Linked DNA regions of Azoarcus sp. CIB. The protein of the gene in region 1 interacts with the protein of each later gene in a pairwise test. Links are inferred from orthologs where the notes say so. Each region holds a gene or a part of one and is shown in the gene's direction. Other genes may lie near its edges.

Region 1 (8,120 bases):
CGGCATGGTGCGGCCGTCGTGAACATCAGCGCTGCGCAGGCGGGGAAGGGTGTGGGGCCTGGATTCCCCCAGCTTGCGCCGGACGATCCGATGTTCGATTTCTTTCGGCGCTTCATTCCGCGCAAGCCTGAGCATCCCCGCATCGATCCCGACAACAAGTCTCTGGGATCCGGTTTCATCGTGAGCGCGGACGGGTATATCCTGACTAATGCGCATGTCATCGATGGGGCGGAGGAAATTATCGTCCGCCTGATCGACAAGCGCGAGTTCCGCGCGCGCGTGGTCGGGGCGGACGCGCGCTCGGATGTGGCGCTGATCAAGATCGATGCGACCGACCTTCCGCGTCTGGCGATCGGCGATCCGGACAAACTCCAGGTCGGCGAGTGGGTCGTCGCGATCGGGTCGCCCTTCGGTTTCGATCATTCGGTGACTGCCGGTATCGTCAGCGCGAAGGGGCGCAGCCTGCCGGACGAGAATTTTGTTCCCTTCATCCAGACGGACGTCGCGATCAATCCCGGCAATTCGGGCGGACCGCTGTTCAACCTAAGAGGCGAGGTCGTTGGCATCAACTCGCAGATCTACAGCCAGACCGGCGGTTTCATGGGGCTGTCGTTCGCGATCCCGATCAACCTCGCGATGGAGATCCAGGGCCAGCTCAAGGCCAGCGGTCGCGTGCAGCGCGGGCGCATCGGTGTCGCGATCCAGGAAGTGACGCGTGCGCTCGCGGAGACCTTTGCGCTGCCGCGTGCGGAAGGGGCGCTCGTGAGCGCAGTTGAGCCGGGTGGTCCGGCCGCGAAGGCGGGCATCGAACAGGGTGACGTGATCGTGCGCTTTGCCGGCAAGACGGTCGAGGAGTCCAGCGACCTGCCACGCATCGTGTCCACAAGCCGTCCCGGATCCCAGGTCGGTCTGTCGCTGTACCGGGCGGGTATGCTGCGCGAGATGAACATCGTAGTCGGCGAATGGACCGACGAAGGCGCTTCGCGCTCGCGCCGGGGCGAGCGCGCGCAACCGGCACCGAACAAGCTGGGTCTGGTGCTCGGATTGCCGAGTCCTGCGCAGAAGCGCGAGCGCAACGTGGACCACGGGCTGGTTATCGAGCGCGTGCAGGGCGCAGCGGCACGTGCTGACCTGCAGGTCGGTGACATCGTGCTTGCGATCGTGTCCGGTGGGCGCCAGATCGCGCTGAAGACAGTGGATGGCTTTGCGCGCCTGGCAGCTGACGTCAAGGACGGCCAGTTGGTGACGCTGCTCGTGCACCGCGGTTCCGGGGCGAGCTACGTGACCCTGAGGGCGGGGGATTGAGCGTGGTGCGCGAATTCACCGTCATGAGTCGCGAATGGTGTCATCTGTGTCACGATCTCATCGACCGGTTGTTGCCCCTGGCTGCCGAACTCGGGTGGGCCGTGCGCGTCTTGGACGTTGATGCGGATCCTGCGCTGGAAGCGCAATGGGATGAACTGGTTCCCGTCGTTCTGGCCGGCAACACCGAGCTGTGTCATTACCACCTCGACGAGGCGGCGATCCGTGCCTATTGCGGGCGTTTTCCGCTAGAATCCGCGGCTTAGCCGATTCAACCGACTCATCCTGGGTGCCACATGGCACCTTTATTTTGTTGGCGCATGCAACACATCCGAAATTTCTCCATCATCGCTCACATCGATCACGGCAAGTCCACGCTGGCCGATCGGCTCATCCACTACTGCGGCGGGCTCTCCGATCGCGAAATGGAGGAGCAGGTGCTCGATTCGATGGACCTCGAGCGCGAGCGCGGGATCACGATCAAGGCGCAGACGGCCGCACTGGAGTACAAGGCGAAGGATGGTCAGGTCTACAACCTGAACCTGATCGACACGCCGGGGCACGTCGACTTTTCCTACGAGGTGAGCCGTTCGCTGTCGGCCTGCGAGGGTGCGCTGCTCGTGGTCGATGCGTCGCAGGGCGTGGAGGCGCAGACCGTCGCGAACTGCTACACGGCGATCGAGCAGAACGTCGAGGTCGTGCCGGTCCTGAACAAAATCGACCTGCCCGCGGCGGATCCGGACAACGCGCGCCAGGAGATCGAGGACGTGATCGGCGTCGACGCGTCCGAAGCAGTGCTGTGTTCGGCGAAGACCGGCTTGGGCATCGAGGACGTGCTCGAGACCGTCGTGCGCCGCGTGCCGCCACCCAAGGGCGACCCCACCGCGCCGCTGAAGGCACTGATCATCGATTCGTGGTTCGACAACTACGTCGGCGTCGTGATGCTGGTGCGCGTCGTGGACGGCGTGCTGCGGCCGAAGGACCGGATCCTCCTGATGGCGAACGGTGCCCAGTATCCGTGCGACCAGGTCGGCGTGTTCACGCCGCGCTCGGTTGCACGTACTGAATTGTCCGCTGGCGAGGTGGGCTTCATCATCGCCGGCATCAAGGAGTTGCAGGCGGCCAAGGTCGGTGACACCGTGACGCTCGCGAACCGACCTGCGTCCGAGGCGTTGCCCGGTTTCAAGGAGATCAAGCCGCAGGTGTTCGCGGGCCTGTATCCGGTCGAATCGAGCGAGTACGATCAGTTGCGCGATTCGCTGGAGAAACTGCGCCTCAACGACGCGTCGCTGCAGTTTGAGCCGGAAGTCTCGCAGGCGCTGGGGTTCGGCTTCCGCTGCGGCTTCCTCGGCCTGCTGCACATGGATATCGTGCAGGAGCGCCTCGAACGCGAATTCGATATGAACCTCATCACGACGGCGCCGACTGTCGTGTATGAGGTCGTGATGAACAGCGGCGAAGTGATTCATGTCGAGAATCCTTCCAAACTGCCCGACGTGTCGAAGGTTGCAGAGATTCGCGAGCCCATCATCACGGCGACGATCTTCATGCCGCAGGAGTACGTCGGTCCGGTGATCACGCTGTGCAACCTGAAGCGCGGCGTGCAGGTCGATATGCGCTACCACGGCCGTCAGGTGCAGTTGATCTACGACCTGCCGATGAACGAAGTCGTCATGGACTTCTTCGACAAGCTGAAGTCGGTTTCGCGCGGCTACGCGTCACTCGACTATGAGTTCAAGGAGTACCGTGCGGCCGATCTCGTGAAGCTCGACATGATGGTCGGCGGCGAGAAGGTCGATGCGCTGTCGGTGATCGTACACCGCGCTTCGGCACAGTACCGCGGGCGTGAAGTGGCGGCGAAGCTGCGTTCGCTGATTCCGCGCCAGATGTTCGACGTCGCCGTCCAGGCCGCGATCGGCTCGCACATCATCGCGCGCGAAACCATCAAGGCGCTGCGCAAGAACGTGCTGGCGAAGTGCTATGGCGGCGACATCTCGCGGAAGAAGAAGCTGCTCGAGAAGCAGAAGGAAGGCAAGAAGCGCATGAAGCAGGTCGGCAACGTCGAAATTCCGCAGGAGGCCTTCCTCTCCGTGCTGCGGGTGGACGAAGGCAAGTAAGCGGCGGGGCCTTGCGCCGCGCTGCGTTGAATCGCGACGAAACGGAGACTGTGTGAATTTTGCGCTGGTGTTGTTCCTGCTGCTGGTGGCAACCGCGATCCTTTGGGGCATCGACCACTTCTACGCGAAGAAGCGTCGCGCGCCCGGTGCTCCCGCGCCTTGGTGGGTCGAATACGGCGCCAGCTTCTTTCCGGTGATCCTGATCGTGTTCGGCCTGCGCTCGTTCATCGTCGAGCCGTTCAAGATTCCGTCCGGATCGATGATTCCGACGCTGCTCGTCGGCGATTTCATCCTCGTGAACAAGTGGACCTATGGCATTCGCCTGCCGGTGATCAACAAGAAGATCGTCGACGTGAATTCGCCCAAGCGCGGCGACGTGATGGTGTTCCGCTATCCGGCCGATCCGTCGATGGATTACATCAAGCGTGTCGTGGGCCTTCCGGGTGACAGGGTCGAATACATCGACAAGCGTCTGCGCATCAACGGCGAAGTGGTGTCGATCGCGCCGCTGGACGATTACCTCCATCCGGATCGCCTCTACTATTCGCCGCGTTTCCAGGAAAAGCTGGGCGCGACGGAGCATTCGGTACTGATCGAGCGCGACGTGCCGCCCTTCGTGCCGCAGGTGCTCGATTATCCGCATCGCGAGAACTGCACCTATACTACGGCCGGCGTGCGTTGCACCGTACCCGAAGGGCATTACTTCGTGATGGGCGACAACCGCGACGCGAGCAGCGACAGCCGCGTCTGGGGATTCGTTCCGGATGAGAACATCGTCGGCAGGGCGTTCTTCATCTGGTTCAACTTCAACGACATGAAACGGATTGGCGGGTTCCACTAAAACGGAGACGGCATGCGGGTGAAGAAATGGCAACGGGGCATGAGCCCCATCAGCGTACTGGTTGTAGGCGGGCTTCTTGGCTTCGTGCTGCTGATCGGCTTTCGTGCGGTTCCGGCGGTAAACGAGTACTTCGCGATCCAGCGCATCATCAATAAGGTGGCGGGCGAGGGTGACGGCGGGGCGTCGATTGCCGACATGCGCAGGAGTTTCGAGCGCAGCGGGCAAATCGATGACGTGTCGACTGTCACCGGCGCGGACCTCGACATCAGGAAAGAGGGCGGCAAGGTCGTCATCGACGTTGAGTATTCGCGCAAGGTTCCGGTCGTGTCCAACGTCAGCCTGCTGATTGACTTCAAAGCGACGACGACCGGGAAATAGTGGCAGCCAATCTGGATCGTCTCCAGCGCGCCGTCGGACATCAGTTCACGGACCGCGCGCTGCTGGAACAGGCGCTTACGCACCGCAGTTTCGGGCAGCCCAACAACGAGCGCCTGGAGTTCATCGGCGACAGCATCCTGAATTGCGTCGTCGCGATCGCACTGTTCGAGCGTTTCGGCGAGTTGCACGAAGGCGAGATGTCGCGCCTGCGGGCTTCGCTCGTGTGTCAGGACGGCCTGCACCGCGTCGCCCGCGAACTCGATCTCGGCGAGTACCTGCGGTTGGGCGAGGGGGAACTGAAGAGCGGCGGGTTCCGGCGGCCCTCCATCCTCGCCGACGCGCTCGAAGCCATATTCGCGGGGGTGTTTCTCGACCGGGGTTTCGACGCGGCGAAAGCGGTGATCGACCGTCTGTACGCGCCGCTGATCGCAGATATCGATCCCCGCGTGGCAGCCAAAGACCCGAAAACTGCGTTGCAGGAGTACCTGCAGGGGCGCAGGATGGCGCTGCCGAACTACACGACGGTGAAGGTGCATGGCGAGGCGCATGCGCAGGAATTCGAGGTCGCCTGCGAGGTCAACGCACTGAAGATCCGTACCACCGGGCGGGGCACGAGTCGTCGCGCCGCGGAGCAGCAGTCGGCCGAGAACGCGCTGACGCAGTTGAGGAAGTCATGAACGAGAATATCGGCCCGGAAAACGGACCTGCCGCAGTGCCCGAAGGATTCCGCACGGGTTTCGTCGCCATCGTCGGACGGCCCAACGTCGGCAAATCGACGCTGCTCAACCGCCTGATCGGGCAGAAGATCAGCATCGTCTCGCGTAAGGCGCAGACGACGCGGCATCGCGTCACGGGCATCCTGACCAACGATGAGGCGCAGTTCGTCTTCGTCGATACGCCGGGTTTCCAGACCAAGCATCGCAATGCGCTCAACCGTTCGATGAACCGGACGGTGTCGCAGGTGCTCGCCGACGTCGATCTCGTGCTCTTCGTGATCGAGGCCGGCCGTTTCGGCGAAGACGACCGCAAGGTGGTCGAGGTGCTGCCGCAGGAAGGGAAGGTAGTCCTCGTCATCAACAAGGTCGATCGGCTTGCCGACAAGACGCAGTTGCTGCCCTTCATCGCGCGCGTGAAGGACGTCTATCCGTTCACGGAGATCGTGCCGCTCAGCGCCGAGCGGGGGACGAACGTCGAACAGTTGCTCCGGGCGGTGACGCCGCTGCTCCCCGAGGGCGCGCCGATGTACGGCGAGGACGAGGTCACGGACCGCAGCGAACGTTTCCTCGCGGCCGAATTCCTGCGTGAAAAGCTCTTCCGCCTGCTGGGGGACGAACTGCCCTACGGCATCGCGGTGGAGATCGAGAAGTTCGAAACGGAAGGCAAGCTGCGTCGCATCCATGCTGCGGTCGTCGTCGACCGTGCCAGTCACAAGGCTATGGTCATCGGCAAGGGCGGCGAACAGTTGAAGCGCATTGCCTCGGAAGCGCGCGTGGAGTTGGAGCAGTTGTTCGACGGCAAGGTCTTTCTCGAGGTGTGGGTCAAGGTGAAGAGCGGCTGGGCGGATGATGAGCGCGCCCTCAAGAGCCTGGGCTACGAATAAGGCCTGCGGGCGCGTGCCGTCGTGAGCCAGAAGCAGCGCGTCGACCAGCAGCCCGGTTTCGTCCTGCATACGCACCCTTGGCGCGAGACGAGCCTCATCGTCGAAGTCTTCTCGCGCGATCACGGCCGCGTCGCATTGGTTGCCAAGGGCGCGCGGCGCCCCATGTCGGCGCTGCGCGGCGTCATCATGGCGTTTCAGCCGCTGCTGCTGGATTGGTCGGGTGGCGGCGAGATGAAGACGCTCGTGCGCGCCGAGCGCTGCGGCGGACAGCCCTTGCTGGCCGGTCGTGCGCTGATGTGCGGTTACTACCTGAACGAGCTGCTCGTGCGCCTGACGGCCCGCGAGGATCCGCATGCCGTGCTGTTCGACGCATACGCCCGTGCGATTGCGACCCTCGGCCGCGGCGAGCCGCAGGAGCCGGTTCTTCGTCGTTTCGAACTCGCGCTGCTGCAAGAGCTCGGTTACGGCATCGGCCTCGCGTCGGACAGCGACTCGGGTGCGCCGCTCGATCCCGGCGCCGCGTACGTCTATATAATCGAGCGCGGTCCGGTGCCGGTGCCGGAGGGCGCGGGCGATTTGCCGGCAACGAGCGGGCAGACTCTGCTCGACATGGAGCGCGACGATTTTTCCCGCGCCGAAACGCTTGCCCAGAGCAAGGTTTTGCTTCGTATGCTGATCAATCATTACCTCGGCGGGCAGACGCTGCAGTCGCGCCGGGTGCTAAAGGAGTTGCTGGAGCTGTGATCGAACTCGGCGTGAATATCGACCATGTGGCGACGCTGCGCCAAGCGCGCCGCACCTGGGAGCCGGACCCGGTATGGGCGGCCGTGGAGGCGCATCTCGGCGGCGCGGACGGCATCACCGTGCATCTGCGCGAGGACAGGCGCCACATCCAGGACGAGGACGTGCGCAGACTGCGCGAACTTACGCAGGTCAAGTTGAACCTCGAGATGGCGGCGACGGACGAGATGGTCGCGATCGCGTGCCGCCTGAAGCCGGAGATGGCGATGCTGGTGCCCGAGGGCCGGCATGAGGTGACGACGGAAGGCGGCCTCGATGTCGTCGCCCAGGAGGCGCGGCTGAAGACCGTGGTTGGGCGGCTGGCCGACGCCGGGATCGTCACGAGCGTATTCATCGATGCGGAGATTGCGCAGGTCGACGCCGCAGCGCGCATCGGCGCGCGCGTGTGCGAGATCCACACGGGGCCTTACGCACACGCTTTCCACAATGCCGGAAGGGACGCCGAGAGTGCATCCGTGCTCGCGGAAATCGCAAAGGTGCGCGAGGCGGGTGACGCGATCCGCGGCTTGGGCATGCGCTTCAACGCCGGCCACGCCCTCAACTACTACAACGTGCAGCCGATCGCCCGGCTCGCAGGCGTGCGCGAACTGCACATCGGCCACGCCATCGTCAGCCGGGCGGTGTTCGCGGGCATGCGCGAGGCGGTGCGCGAGATGAAGCGCCTGATGCGCGAGGCCGCAGGGCAGGACTGCTGAGCGTCGCCGGATGATTCACGGGATCGGTACGGATATCGTTCAGATCGCCCGCCTGGGCGCTGCCCTGGAGCGCAACGGCGAGCGCTTCGCCGCGCGCATCCTTCCGGCCGGCGAGGAGCGCGAAGGCTTTCGGGCGAGTCGTGATCCGGCCCGATTCCTCGCCAAGCGTTTTGCTGCCAAGGAGGCCTTCGGCAAGGCCCTTGGGACCGGCGTTGCCGTCCCGGCGACACTGCATGCGGTTCGGGTCGGGCACGACGAACTCGGCAAGCCGATTTACCTGTTCGACGACGGGCTTGCCGCCTACATGCGGGAGCGCGGACTGACTGCGCACCTGAGCCTGAGCGACGAAACCGATTACGTGGTCGCGTTTGCGCTGATCGAGAAGC
Region 2 (5,655 bases), 2.3 Mb from region 1 along the record:
CCGCGCCCCGCCCCTGCGAACGCTGGCGCGCCGCCCGTCCAGGCGGCTGCCGCGGCCCCGGCCGCGCCCCTCACCCCCGCACCGTCGGCAGTGTCTACGCCCACGCCGCCGGCCCCGGTTCCGGCTGCCGAGCGCGTACAACGCACCGCGCCGGCCCCGGCAAGCGCCCCGGCCGAAACCCGTCCGGAGCCTGCCAACTCGGTGCCGCCGTGGGAGGATCTCCCGCCGGAAGCCTTCGTCGGACAGAGCTCAGAACCGGCCACCGTCCGGTCCGAATCGCCGCGCGAGGATGCGCAGCCCCCAGCCGCCGTGCGCCCTGCGCCGGTGGTGCTGCCCGAGCAGGCAGCGCCGGCTGCTCCCGCCCCCGAGGCGCCTCTTGCGTCGCCGGCTCCTCCGATTGCGGCGGTTGCGCCTGCGCCCGGCGGCGATGACGACGCAGCGGCGGACTTCGCCGCGGGCAACTGGCACGGCCTCATCCGCCGCCTCGGTCTCGGCGGCCTCGTGCGCGAGTTCGCCCAGCACTGCGAGTGGCTCGGCTTCGCCGACGGCGTGATCGAGCTGCGGCTGTCGAACGCCCACCGCCATCTCCTCGACATGAACCCGGGAGTGGTCGAGCGCATCCAGGATCAGCTCGCATCCCTTTACGGGGCGCCGCTCAAGCTGCGTGCCGCCGTCGGCGCGATCGAGGGCGAGACACCCGCGCAGCGCGACGAGGCCGATCGCCGCGTGCGCCATGCCGAGGCGGTCGCGGCCCTGGAAAGCGATCCTTTCGTGCGCGAACTGATCGAACGATTCGACGCAACCCTCGTGGAAGCGTCGGTGAAACCTCTTTGAATCCCCAATTGCGGAGAATCGCACCATGATGAAAGGCGGAATCGCCGGCCTGATGAAACAGGCCCAGCAGATGCAGGAAAACATGAAGAAGATGCAGGACCAGCTCGCCCTCGTCGAAGTCGAGGGTCAGGCCGGGGCCGGCATGGTGAAGATCCTCATGACCTGCAAGCATGACGTTCGTCGCGTCACGATCGACCCCTCGGTCATGGACGACAAGGAAATGCTGGAGGATCTCGTCGCCGCCGCGATGAACGACGCGGTGCGCCGCGCCGAGGCGACCACGCAGGAGAAGATGGCGGGCTTCACGTCCGGCCTCAATCTGCCGCCCGGGATGAAGCTCCCGTTCTGATGAGCTCACCCTCGAGTCTCGACGAACTGATCGAAGCCCTGCGCGCGCTGCCCAGCGTCGGCCCGAAGTCGGCGCAGCGCATGGCCTACCACCTGCTGCAGCGCGACCAGCGCGGCGCCGGCCGGCTCGCGCGGGCGCTCGCGCACGCGCTCGAAGTGCTGCGTCATTGCGAGCGCTGCAACACGTTCTGCGAGACCGACGTCTGCCAGCGCTGCGCGAATCCGCAGCGCGACCACTCGCTGCTGTGCGTCGTCGAGATGCCGGCAGACCTCGCGATGATGGAGCAGACCCAGCTCTACAACGGCCTTTACTACGTCCTCATGGGGCGCCTGTCGCCGCTCGACGGCATCGGCCCGCGCGAACTGCGGCTCGACAAGCTCCTCGCACGCGCCTCGGACGGTGCAGTGAAGGAAGTCATCCTCGCAACCAATTTCACCAACGAAGGCGAAGCCACCGCCCACGTCATCGCCGAACTGCTTGCCGCCCGCGGCGTCAGGGTCAGCCGCTTGTCGCGCGGCGTGCCTGTCGGCGGCGAGCTCGAGCACACCGATACGGGCACGATCGCGCAGGCCCTGGTCGAGCGGCGCGCGCTGTAGTCAGGGGCACTGTTGCACTGCGGAAGCTGCGTTGCAGCATCCGCCTTTCGCCCATTCCGCCCGGCCGAGCAGGCGTGTGCTCGAGGCTGATGCCATTGGCATGGCTTCGGCATGCCCTCTTTTTATGTATCAGGCTTTTTGCTAAAATTCCGCAGTTTTTTTGTATCCGGAAACGGGTTTCTTTTCAGGGATGAGGTCATGAGCGTGGATCAGAAGATGGACAGTGGCCGCCGGCAACTGCTTGTCGCGACGTCGGCCGCCGGTGGCGTGGCTGCGGTTGCGACGGCTGTGCCGTTCGTTGCCAGCCTGACGCCGTCCGAGCGTGCCAAGGCTGCAGGTGCGCCGGTCGAGGCGGACATCGGCAAGCTGGCACCGGGCGAGATGATGACGGTGGAGTGGCGTGGCAAGCCCGTGTGGATCCTGCGCCGGACCCCGGAAATGCTGTCGTCGCTCGAAAAGACCGATGCCGCGGTCAGCGACCCGGAATCCGGCAAGGAGATGCAGCCCGAGTACGCCAAGAACAAGCATCGTTCGATCAAGCCCGAGTACCTCATCGCCGTCGGCATCTGCACCCACCTCGGTTGCTCGCCGAGCGACAAGTTCAAGGTCGGTGCCGAAAGCGGCGTGGGCGACGACTGGCATGGCGGCTTCCTGTGCCCCTGTCACGGTTCGAAGTTCGACCTGTCCGGCCGCGTGTACAAGAGCATGCCGGCGCCTGACAACCTCGAGGTGCCGCCGCACAAGTACCTTTCCGATACCACGATCCTCATCGGTGACGACTCAAAGGCCTAAGCGATGACTACGAAATCCCAACAACTGCTCAACTGGGTCGACGAGCGGTTTCCGCTGACATCGACCTGGAAGGAGCACCTGTCCGAGTACTACGCGCCGAAGAACTTCAACTTCTGGTACTTCTTCGGCTCGCTGGCGCTGCTCGTGCTGGTGATCCAGATCCTGACCGGCATCTTCCTGGTCATGCACTACAAGCCCGACGCCTCGCTCAACACCTCCGGCATCCCGGTTGCGTTCGCCAGCGTCGAGTACATCATGCGCGAAGTCCCGGGCGGCTGGCTGATCCGCTACCTGCACTCGACCGGCGCCTCGGCCTTCTTCGTCGTCGTGTACCTGCACATGTTCCGCGGGCTGCTCTACGGTTCCTACCGCAAACCGCGCGAGCTGATCTGGATCTTCGGTACCCTGATCTTCCTCGCGCTGATGGCCGAGGCCTTCATGGGCTACCTGCTGCCGTGGGGGCAGATGTCCTTCTGGGGCGCGCAGGTCATCGTCAACCTGTTCTCCGCGATCCCGGTGATCGGCCCCGACCTGTCGCTGGTGATTCGCGGCGACTTCGTCGTGTCTGACGCCACGCTGAACCGCTTCTTCTCCTTCCACGTCATCGCCGTGCCGCTGGTGCTGATCGGCCTGGTGCTCGCGCACATCGTCGCGCTGCACGAAGTCGGCTCGAACAACCCCGACGGCGTCGAGATCAAGAAGAAGAAGGACGCGAACGGCATTCCGCTCGACGGTATTCCCTTCCACCCGTACTACACGGTGAAGGACATCGTCGGCGTGGTCGGCTTCCTGATCTTCTTCACGGCGATCGTGTTCTTCGCGCCCGAAGGCGGCGGCTACTTCCTCGAGTACAACAACTTCATCCCGGCCGATCCGCTGAAGACCCCGCCGCACATTGCTCCGGTGTGGTACTTCACGCCCTTCTACTCGGTCCTGCGTGCGGTGACCTATCCGCTGTTCGGCATCGACGCGAAGTTCTGGGGCGTGGTCGCGATGGGCGCAGCCGTGGTCATCATCGCCTTCCTGCCGTGGCTGGACCGCAGCCCGGTGAAGTCGATCCGCTACAAGGGTGGCCTGTTCAAGGGCGTGCTCGCGGTCTTCGTCGTCTCCTTCTTCATCCTCGGCTACCTCGGCGTTCTGCCGCCGACCCCGGGTCGTACCTTGGTGGCGCAGATCTGCTCGGTGATCTATTTCGCCTTCTTCCTGGCGATGCCGTGGTACAGCAAACTCGACAAGTGCAAACCCGAACCGGATAGGGTGACTTTCAAATGACTATTAGCGTAATCAAGACCCTGAAGCGCCTGGCCGCTGCTGCGCTGTTTGCGCCGACGCTGGCGCTGGCCGCCGGTGCCGCGCTGCATCTGGACAAGGCCCCGGTGAGCACGGACCAAGCCTCGTTGCAGGCCGGCGCCAAGACCTTCGTCAACTACTGCATGAACTGCCACAGCGCGAGCTTCGTCCGCTACAACACGCTGACGCAGATCGGCCTGACCGAGCAGGAGATTCGCGACAACCTGATGTTCACGGGCGAGCGTATCGGCGATCTGATGAAGATCTCGGCCAGCACGAAGGAGCAGAAGGCCTGGTTCGGCGCGACCCCGCCCGACCTGACCCTGATCGCGCGCCAGCGCGCGTCGGAGTTCGGCAGCGGTGCCGACTGGCTGTACACCTACCTGCGCCAGTTCTATCGCGACCCGAACCGCCCGACGGGCTGGAACAACAAGGTCTTCGAAAACGTCGGCATGCCGCACGTGCTGTGGGAACTGCAGGGCGAGCAGATCGCGAAGGTCAGCGAGCACGACGGCGTCAAGTCGATCGAGCTGGAACTCGCGAAGCCTGGCAAGCTGTCGACGCAGGAGTACGACAAGACCGTCGCCGACCTGGTCTCCTTCCTCGTGTGGATGGGCGAGCCGGTTGCCGAGAAGCGCAAGTCGGTCGGCGTCGTCGTCCTCATCTTCCTGGCGGGCCTGTTCGCACTGACTTTCGCGCTGAAGAAGAATTACTGGAAGGACGTTCATTGAACGTCGGCGCGAACTGATTCGTCGCCTTGAAGTCTGACGCACCACGCGGCACACGCGTGGTGCGCTTTGTTTTTGTATCGGGAGCTGCAACACCATGATGAACCTGTATTCCGGCACCACCGACCCGTTCAGCCATCGCTGCCGGATCGTGCTGTTCGAGAAGGGGATGGACTTCGAGGTCATCGACGTCGATCTCTACAACAAACCGGAAGATATCGCCGTCATCAATCCGTACAACCGGGTGCCGGTGCTGGTGGATCGCGACCTCGTCCTGTACGAGTCCAATATCATCAACGAATACATCGACGAGCGCTTCCCGCATCCGCAGCTGATGCCGCCCGACCCGATCATGCGCGCGCGCGCACGACAGCTGCTGCACACTTTCGAGCACGAGCTGTTTTCGCACATCGAGGCGCTCGAGAAAAACCAGAAGGGCACGGTCGACAAGAGCCGCGCGCACGTTCGCGATCAGCTCGTCCAGCTCGCGCCGATCTTCGTCAAGCAGAAGTTCATGCTCGGCGACGAGTTCTCGATGCTCGATGTCGCGATCGCGCCGCTGCTGTGGCGCCTCGAGCACTACGGCATCGAACTGCCGAAGGCTGCCGCGAACCTCATGAAGTACGCCGAGCGCATCTTCAGTCGCCAGGGCTTCATCGACGCCCTGACGCCGTCCGAAAAGGTAATGCGTCGTTGACGCGCAGGCGGCCCCGCGCGTCGGGGCCGCACGGATCCAATCCATGAGCAAGGTATCGACCAAACCCTACCTGGTGCGCGCCATCTACGACTGGTGCCTCGACCAGGGCTTCACGCCCTACATCGCGGTTGCCGTCGACGAGCGCACGGTCGTCCCGCCCGGCTATGCGCGCGACGGACAGATCGTGCTTAACCTGGCGCTGGATGCGACCAACCATCTGGTGATGGGCAACGACCTGATCACCTTCCAGGCCCGCTTCGGCGGCGTCGCGCATGCGTTGTCCCTGCCGGTGTCCAACGTGCTCGCGATCTATGCGCGCGAGAACGGGCACGGCATGGCGTTCGAGCCGGAGCTGGCGGGCAGTGAGCC

The links. The genes of interacting proteins can lie anywhere in the genome.
Region 2: the proteins of recO (region 1) and recR interact in binary tests that used the Escherichia coli proteins (3 or more experiments, as listed by UniProt). The link is inferred for Azoarcus sp. CIB from one-to-one orthologs.

What each region holds. Positions count from the first base shown.
Region 1 is NZ_CP011072.1:3,123,543-3,131,662, reverse strand. The notes cover bases 5,350-8,120. They hold recO (DNA repair protein RecO), read left to right. Parts: upstream 5,350-6,259; coding sequence 6,260-6,982; downstream 6,983-8,120. Other genes in these bases: acpS (holo-ACP synthase), read left to right, coding at 7,745-8,120; AzCIB_RS13795 (pyridoxine 5'-phosphate synthase), read left to right, coding at 6,979-7,734; era (GTPase Era), read left to right, coding at 5,350-6,238. Outside these bases: AzCIB_RS13835 (Do family serine endopeptidase), read left to right, coding at 1-1,305; AzCIB_RS13830 (glutaredoxin family protein), read left to right, coding at 1,308-1,568; lepA (translation elongation factor 4), read left to right, coding at 1,623-3,419; lepB (signal peptidase I), read left to right, coding at 3,472-4,260; AzCIB_RS13815 (DUF4845 domain-containing protein), read left to right, coding at 4,273-4,638; rnc (ribonuclease III), read left to right, coding at 4,638-5,315; more of era, read left to right, coding at 5,312-5,349. UniProt on the Escherichia coli protein: Involved in DNA repair and RecF pathway recombination.
Region 2 is NZ_CP011072.1:848,294-853,948, forward strand. What follows is about bases 1-2,980. They hold recR (recombination mediator RecR), read left to right. Parts: upstream 1-1,182; coding sequence 1,183-1,779; downstream 1,780-2,980. Other genes in these bases: dnaX (DNA polymerase III subunit gamma/tau), read left to right, coding at 1-834; AzCIB_RS03745 (YbaB/EbfC family nucleoid-associated protein), read left to right, coding at 860-1,183; petA (ubiquinol-cytochrome c reductase iron-sulfur subunit), read left to right, coding at 1,978-2,571; AzCIB_RS03760 (cytochrome b), read left to right, coding at 2,575-2,980. In the rest of the region: more of AzCIB_RS03760, read left to right, coding at 2,981-3,843; AzCIB_RS03765 (cytochrome c1), read left to right, coding at 3,840-4,592; AzCIB_RS03770 (glutathione S-transferase N-terminal domain-containing protein), read left to right, coding at 4,687-5,286; AzCIB_RS03775 (ClpXP protease specificity-enhancing factor), read left to right, coding at 5,330-5,655. UniProt on the Escherichia coli protein: May play a role in DNA repair. It seems to be involved in an RecBC-independent recombinational process of DNA repair. It may act with RecF and RecO.